Regions from separate parts of the Streptomyces sp. NBC_00250 genome, predicted to be linked through region 1. Evidence: riboswitches for the same ligand, from Rfam matches in the RefSeq annotation. Region 1 holds a riboswitch; the other holds the start of a gene.
What was found. Region 1 has a riboswitch for glycine ahead of gcvT (glycine cleavage system aminomethyltransferase GcvT). Riboswitches for the same ligand answer to the same signal wherever they lie in the genome.
Positions count from the first base shown of each region.

Region 1 (3,567 bases):
CTGCGTGAGCAGGGCGTAGAACTGCGGGATCTCCAGGCTGGGCTCGGTGACCCGCAGCGGTCCCGCCGGCATCCGGTCGAGGCCGGTGGCGATCCGGCGCAGGTCGGCCCAGGGGATGCCGAGGCCGCCGCCGGGGGCGTGCGGATTGAGCCAGATGCCCCAGCGGTCGGGGTAGAGGGCGCGGGCGATCTCCCGGCCGGTGACGAGCTCGTGGGCGCGGTGCCAGCCGGAGGCGGCGAGTTCCTGGGCGGAGGTGACGCAGGGCGCGTAGCCGAAGCCGTCGACCTCCATGTTCCCGTACTGGGCGTCGGACGAGCCGGGCGAGCCGTGCCAGAGCAGCATCCAGAGCTCGCCGTCGGCGAGGGCGTGCAGCAGCTGCTCGTACGCGTCGTAGCGTCCGGGTGCCACCTGGCGCAGCATGTGCTCGACCTGTCCGGTCGCAGCGGTGCCTGACGCGCTCACCCTGTGTCCCGCCCCTCTTCCGTCACCACGTCTGTTCCGACGTACGTCCTGGCCGACGTCCGTCCTGTCGACGCCCGTCCTGCCGACGTCTGTCCTGCTGTCGAGAAGTTCAGCTTAAACAGGCCACCGGTCACACGGCGGCGCGCTGGTAGAAGGGACGCACCCGCTCCAGCATCCAGTCGCCGACCGGGTCCTGCGCCATGTCGAGCAGGATGAGGTTGACGGGCCAGGCGCACTCGACGCGGCCGAGGGCGCGGCCGAGGGCGTCGAGGGGCGCGTTGCGGTCGACTCCGTCCCAGCCGGCGAGCTGGACGCCGACGAAGAGGGCGGGTTCGGTGCCCTCGATGCTGGCGAGGGCGCGGCGGGCGGTGGTGACGACGCCGGTGGCCTCGAACTCGGCGGAGGCGGCGGCGAGGAAGTCGACGGGGTCGTCCTGCCAGTCGGGCTCGAAGAGACGGACGCGGCCGCCGCTGGCGGGGCCGTCGAGCGGGGTGCGGCCGACGCGGCACAGCTCCGCGACGGCCGGCGGGGGCAGCGGGACGCCGACGGTGCCGCCGGGGTTCACGGCGATGCCTAGCTGCGGGGGCAGGCCGCGGGCGAAGTCGCGGGCCGGCGCGACGGTGAACGACATGTGGTTGCCGACACAGGCGAGGAACTGCGCCTCGGAGCTGAAGACGGGGACGTACGCCGCGCCGTCGATCTCCATGGTGGCGAGGTCGAGGTCGGTGCTGTCGGGTCCGCCGCCGTTGGGCAGCGGCACCCAGACCGGGCTGCGGCCGAGCACCTCGACCAGGCGGGCGCCCGCCGAGGGGTTGCCGAGGGAGGCGGCAAGGACCTCTTCGAGCTCATTGCCCGGCCACGTCACGTCCACGGTCCCGTTTCCCCTTCTCGCACGGCCTGCCGTACCGGCCGCCCCGGCAGCACCCTAACGCCGCCCCGGCACCGCCGTGGCCAAAAGGCAAGGGTACGAGCGCACGCCGGAGCGCCACCCGGGAGGTGCTCTCCTCGGGCGGTCCCGTCAGACGGCCTCGCGGAAGCCGATCTTCCGCAGGAGGTCCGCCGCGTCCCGGTCGAGCAGGGTCACGGAGGCGCAGCCGTGCGGCAGGCGGCCGGACTCGGCGGCCCGGACGAGCCGGCCGACGGCCCGCCGGTGCCGGGCGAAGGCGTAGGAGGAGACGCCCCGGCCGCGGGTGCGCTGGCCCTGGCGGGCGGTCCGGGGGGTGACGTCGAGGAGGATCAGGTGCAGGGCCCGGCCGCGTCGGCGGGCCTCCCGGGCGAGCCAGCCGCGCACCCAGGACTGGGTGCCGCAGTCGTGCACGATCACCCCGGCGCCGGAGCGCAGGGCGCGCCGGAGGCGGGCGTAGTGGGCGAGCCGGACCAGGGGCCGGTAGAGGGCGTACGGCAGGAGGCGGGGCATGCGGGCCTCCCAGTGCTCGCGGGTGTCCTGGGAGTCGATGCCGCCGCCCTCGGCGGCGCGCTTCATGAGGGTGGACTTGCCGCTGCCGGGCAGCCCGGAGACGACCACCAGGTCGCCGGCGGCGAAGGTGAGGGCGCGGGGGCCGCGGCCGCCGCGCTCGCGCAGGTCGCGCAGGAGCCGCCCGCGGCCACGTGTGCGGGCGCGGGCTCGCTGGGACGGTATGCCGGTACTCGACGCGTATGCGCCGGTGTGCTGGATCCTCATCGCTTCTCCCCCTGCCGGGCCTGGGAAGACCCTTGCCCACAAAGTGTAAAGAAACGGTAATGGGACACAAGCGATGTGCCCCGTCGAGCTCGCGTGCAATGATGTGCGCGCCAGGCGCGCACAGTCGCCACACAATCGCATACCGGCCGCTCGAATCCGCGCGGGAGAGTTCCGGACCGCACGTCGTGTCCGGACGCCGAAGGAGCAAGACCCTCCCTTGAATCTCTCAGGCCCCGTACCGCGCGGATGAGGCAGATCTGAAAAGCGGGACACCCTGCCGTGTCCCCACCCAAGGTGCAAGCCGATCTCTCGGTGACGAGATGCTCTCGGTGAACCTCTCAGGTTCCATGACAGATGGGGAGGACGTCCTCGCCCGTCATGTGTTTCGTCACCGATCACGCCCTTGGGACCCGGGAGCCACCCCATGAGCACTGCCCCCCGTCTGACCGCCCTCGACGCGACTCACCGTTCGCTGGGCGCGACCATGACCGACTTCGCCGGCTGGGACATGCCGCTCCGGTACGGCAGCGAGCGGGACGAGCACATCGCCGTCCGCACCAAGGCGGGTCTCTTCGACCTCTCCCACATGGGTGAGATCACCGTCACCGGTCCGCAGGCCGTCGAACTCCTCGACCACGCCCTCGTCGGCAACATCTCCACGGTGGGCGTCGGCCGGGCCCGCTACACGATGATCTGCCAGGAGGACGGCGGCATCCTCGACGACCTGATCGTCTACCGCCTCGGCGAGACGGAGTACATGGTCGTCGCCAACGCCTCCAACGCGCAGATCGTCCTGGACGCGCTGACCGAGCGCGCGGCCGGCTTCGACGCCGAGGTGCGCGACGACCGTGACGCGTACGCCCTGATCGCCGTCCAGGGCCCGGAGTCCCCCGGCATCCTGAAGTCGCTCACCGACGCCGACCTGGACGGTCTGAAGTACTACGCCGGCCTGCCCGGCACGGTCGCGGGCGTGCCCGCGCTGATCGCCCGTACCGGCTACACCGGCGAGGACGGCTTCGAGCTGTTCCTGAAGCCCGAGCACGCCGAGGGCGTCTGGAAGGCGCTGACCGAGGCGGGCGCCCCGGTCGGTCTGATCCCCTGCGGTCTGTCCTGCCGTGACACGCTCCGCCTGGAGGCGGGCATGCCGCTCTACGGCCACGAGCTGACCACCGCGCTCACCCCCTTCGACGCCGGTCTCGGCCGGGTCGTGAAGTTCGAGAAGACGACCAACGAGGGCCGCTTCGTCGGCCGCGAGGCGCTGGAGAAGGCCGCCGAGCGCGCCGAGACCGCCCCGCCGCGCAAGCTCGTCGGCCTGATCGCCGAGGGCCGCCGGGTCCCGCGCGCCGGCTTCTCCGTCGTCAAGGACGGCGTGGTGATCGGCGAGGTCACCTCCGGTGCCCCGTCCCCGACCCTCGGAAAGCCGA
Region 1 is NZ_CP108088.1:2,946,754-2,950,320, forward strand. Features, by position in the region: gene OG259_RS13045 (enhanced serine sensitivity protein SseB C-terminal domain-containing protein) at 1-462, opposite strand, end outside; gene OG259_RS13050 (enhanced serine sensitivity protein SseB) at 593-1,333, opposite strand; gene OG259_RS13055 (AAA family ATPase) at 1,481-2,143, opposite strand; glycine riboswitch at 2,295-2,394, shown strand; glycine riboswitch at 2,396-2,507, shown strand; gene gcvT (glycine cleavage system aminomethyltransferase GcvT) at 2,568-3,567, shown strand, end outside.

Region 2 (3,567 bases), 4.6 Mb from region 1:
GGGCCTCGCTGTACCTGATGGCCCAGGGGTACGACGATCGGCCCGTGGTGGCCGAGAGGGACGCCAAATCGGTGTCGGTCGAGGACACCTTCGACGTGGACCTGCACGACCGGGTGCGGATCAGGGTCGAGGTGGAGCGGCTCGCGGAGCGGTGCGTGGGGAGGCTGCGGGCCTCCGGGCACTCCGGGCGGACGATCGTGCTGAAGGTGCGGCGGTACGACTTCTCGACGCTCACGCGGTCCGAGACGCTCCGGGGGCCCACGGACGATCCGGGTGTGGTGCGGGAGGCGGCGGGGCGCCTGCTGGAGGCGGTGGACACGACCGGGGGTGTGCGGTTGCTGGGGGTCGGCGTGAGCGGGCTCGCGGACTACACGCAGGAGGATCTGTTCGCTCAGGCGGAAGCCGGGGTCGCTGCCGCTGCCGCTGCGGAGGAGGGGGCGCCGGGTGACGCGGCGGCGACCGCGTCCGCCGTGGCCGCTGTCGAGCCCGCGGTCGAAGAGCCCGTGGCGCGGCAGTGGGCGCCGGGGCATGACGTACGACACGCGGTGTACGGGGCCGGGTGGGTCCAGGGGAGCGGGGTCGGGCGCGTCACGGTGCGGTTCGAGGAGCCGGGGTCGGAGCCGGGGCGGGTGCGGACGTTCGCGGTGGACGATCCGGAACTGGAGCCGGGGGAGGCGCTGCCGTTGGTGGGGCGGGGCTGAGTGGGGGTGCGGGTGGGCCGTGGTGCGCCCGGTCCGCGGCCGGGCCTGGGTCCCACCCGCACCACCGTGCGAGTGCGTGGGCAGAGGTGCGGGCCTGCTCCTCCGCGCTCCGCTCCTGTCGCTACTGGCCTGCCAGGCGGCCGAAGTCCGTGTCAGGGGTGTCCGTGGGGGGCGGGGGGAGGGCGAGGCTGTAGTGGCGGTAGAGCTGCAGCTCCTGCTCCGGGGAGAGGTGGCGGCCCACGCCGAAGTCGGGGGCGTCCTTGATGAGGGCGCGTTCGTACGGGATGTGGAGGCGGTCCTCGACCAGTTCGCTCGGCTCCAGCGGGACGAACGCGTCCCGGCTGAAGAGGCCGGTGCGGACCGCAGCCCATTCCGGGATGCCGGTCGCGTCGTCCAGGTACACCTCGTCCACGGTTCCGATCTTGTGCCCGTTGCGGTCGTACGCCTTGCGGCCTATCAGGCTGCGCGGATCGATATCGGTCTGCACGGTCCCTCCAACTGGTCGCAACTGCTCTACACCCTACGAAAGTGCACATCTGGGATGTCGGCCACTTGAGCGATGGGAGCCGCAACCTCGCTGGTAGGCTGGCTGTGGCTGTCGACCCTGTGCGGGAGAGTCCCCCGGAGAAACCTTCCGGAGGGCGCCGAAGGAGCAAATCCTCCCCGGAATCTCTCAGGCCCCTGTACCGCGCGGACGAGGTCACTCTGGAAAGCAGAGCGGTGTCCACGGCATGCGCTCTCACCGACGGTGAAAGCCGGCGTGCCGTGAGGCGTGCCGGTGAAACTCTCAGGTTGAGATGACAGAGGGGGAGGCCGTCCGGGTACCCGCGCCGTGGTGCCCCTCGCAGGTCGTGACGACCAGGAGGCCTCCGTACATGACCGCCAACCGCATTCCGCTCTCCGAACTCGAACAGGGCATCCCGTTCGAGCAGCGGCACATCGGGCCCGACGCCGAGGCGCGCGCCAAGATGCTCGCCCAGGTCGGTTACGGCTCCCTCGACGAGCTCACGGCCGCCGCGGTGCCGGACGTCATCAAGAACACCGAGGCGCTGAGCCTGCCGTCCGCGCGCACGGAGGCCGAGGTCCTCGCCGAGCTCCGCACGCTCGCCGACCGCAACCAGGTCCTCGCGCCCATGATCGGTCTCGGCTACTACGGGACCTTCACCCCGCCGGTGATCCTGCGGAACGTGATGGAGAACCCCGCCTGGTACACGGCGTACACGCCGTACCAGCCGGAGATCTCGCAGGGGCGCCTGGAGGCGCTGCTGAACTTCCAGACCGTGGTCGCCGACCTGACCGGGCTGCCCACCTCCGGTGCCTCCCTGCTCGACGAGGGCACCGCGGCCGCCGAGGCCATGGCGCTCTCCCGCCGCGTCGGCAAGGTCAAGAACGGTGTCTTCCTCATCGACGCCGACGCCCTGCCGCAGACGATCGCCGTCATCGAGACCCGCGCCGAGCCGACCGGCGTCGAGGTCGTCGTCGCCGACCTCAGCGAGGGCATTCCGGCCGAGATCGCCGAGCGCGGTGTCTTCGGCGTGCTCCTGCAGTACCCCGGTGCCTCCGGTGCCGTCCGCGACATCAAGCCGCTGATCGACGCCGCCCACGAGCTCGGCGCGATCGTCACCGTCGCCGCCGACCTGCTCGCGCTCACCCTGCTCACCTCGCCCGGTGCGCTCGGGGCCGACATCGCCGTCGGTACGACGCAGCGCTTCGGCGTTCCCATGGGCTTCGGCGGTCCCCACGCCGGTTACATGGCCGTCCAGGACAAGCACGCCCGCTCCCTGCCCGGTCGTCTGGTGGGTGTCTCCGTCGACGCCGACGGGAACCGTGCGTACCGCCTGGCCCTGCAGACCCGCGAGCAGCACATCCGCCGCGAGAAGGCCACCAGCAACATCTGTACCGCTCAGGTGCTGCTCGCCGTCATGGCCGGCATGTACGCCGTCTACCACGGCCCCGAGGGCCTCCAGGGCATCGCGCGCCGCACCCACCGGTACGCCGCGATCCTCGCCGCCGGCCTCACCGCCGGTGGTGTGGAGCTCACCCAGGGTGCCTTCTTCGACACCCTCACCGCCCGCGTGCCCGGCAAGGCCGACGAGGTCGTGGCCGCCGCCCGCGAGGCCGGCGTGAACCTCTACCGCGTCGACGCCGACCAGGTGTCCATGTCGTGCGACGAGACCACCGGGCGCGCCCAGCTCGCCGCCGTCTGGGGCGCCTTCGGCGTCACCGCCGACGTCGAGGCGCTCGACGCCGTCACCGAGGACACGCTGCCCGCCGGGCTGCTGCGCGCCGACGCGTTCATGACCCACCCGGTCTTCCACGCGCACCGCTCCGAGACGTCGATGCTGCGCTACCTGCGCAAGCTCGCCGACCGCGACTACGCGCTCGACCGCGGCATGATCCCGCTCGGTTCCTGCACGATGAAGCTGAACGCGACGACCGAGATGGAGGCGGTGACCTGGCCCGAGTTCGGTCAGATGCACCCCTTCGCCCCGGTCGAGCAGGCGCAGGGCTACGTCACGCTCATCACCGAGCTGGAGGAGCGCCTCGCCGAGGTCACCGGCTACGACAAGGTGTCGATCCAGCCGAACGCCGGTTCGCAGGGCGAGCTGGCCGGTCTGCTCGCCGTCCGCGCCTACCACCGCGCCAACGGTGACGAGCAGCGCACCGTCTGCCTCATCCCGTCCTCCGCGCACGGCACCAACGCCGCCTCCGCGGTCATGGCCGGCATGAAGGTCGTCGTCGTCAAGACCGCCGACGACGGCGAGGTCGACGTCGAGGACCTGCGCGCCAAGATCGCGCAGTACCGCGACGAGCTGTCCGTGCTGATGATCACCTACCCGTCGACGCACGGCGTCTTCGAGGAGCA
Region 2 is NZ_CP108088.1:7,561,871-7,565,437, forward strand. Features, by position in the region: gene OG259_RS34265 (DNA polymerase IV) at 1-701, shown strand, start outside; gene OG259_RS34270 (PRC-barrel domain-containing protein) at 823-1,188, opposite strand; glycine riboswitch at 1,301-1,400, shown strand; gene gcvP (aminomethyl-transferring glycine dehydrogenase) at 1,577-3,567, shown strand, end outside.
Region 2: another riboswitch for glycine. It lies ahead of gcvP (aminomethyl-transferring glycine dehydrogenase); the one in region 1 lies ahead of gcvT (glycine cleavage system aminomethyltransferase GcvT).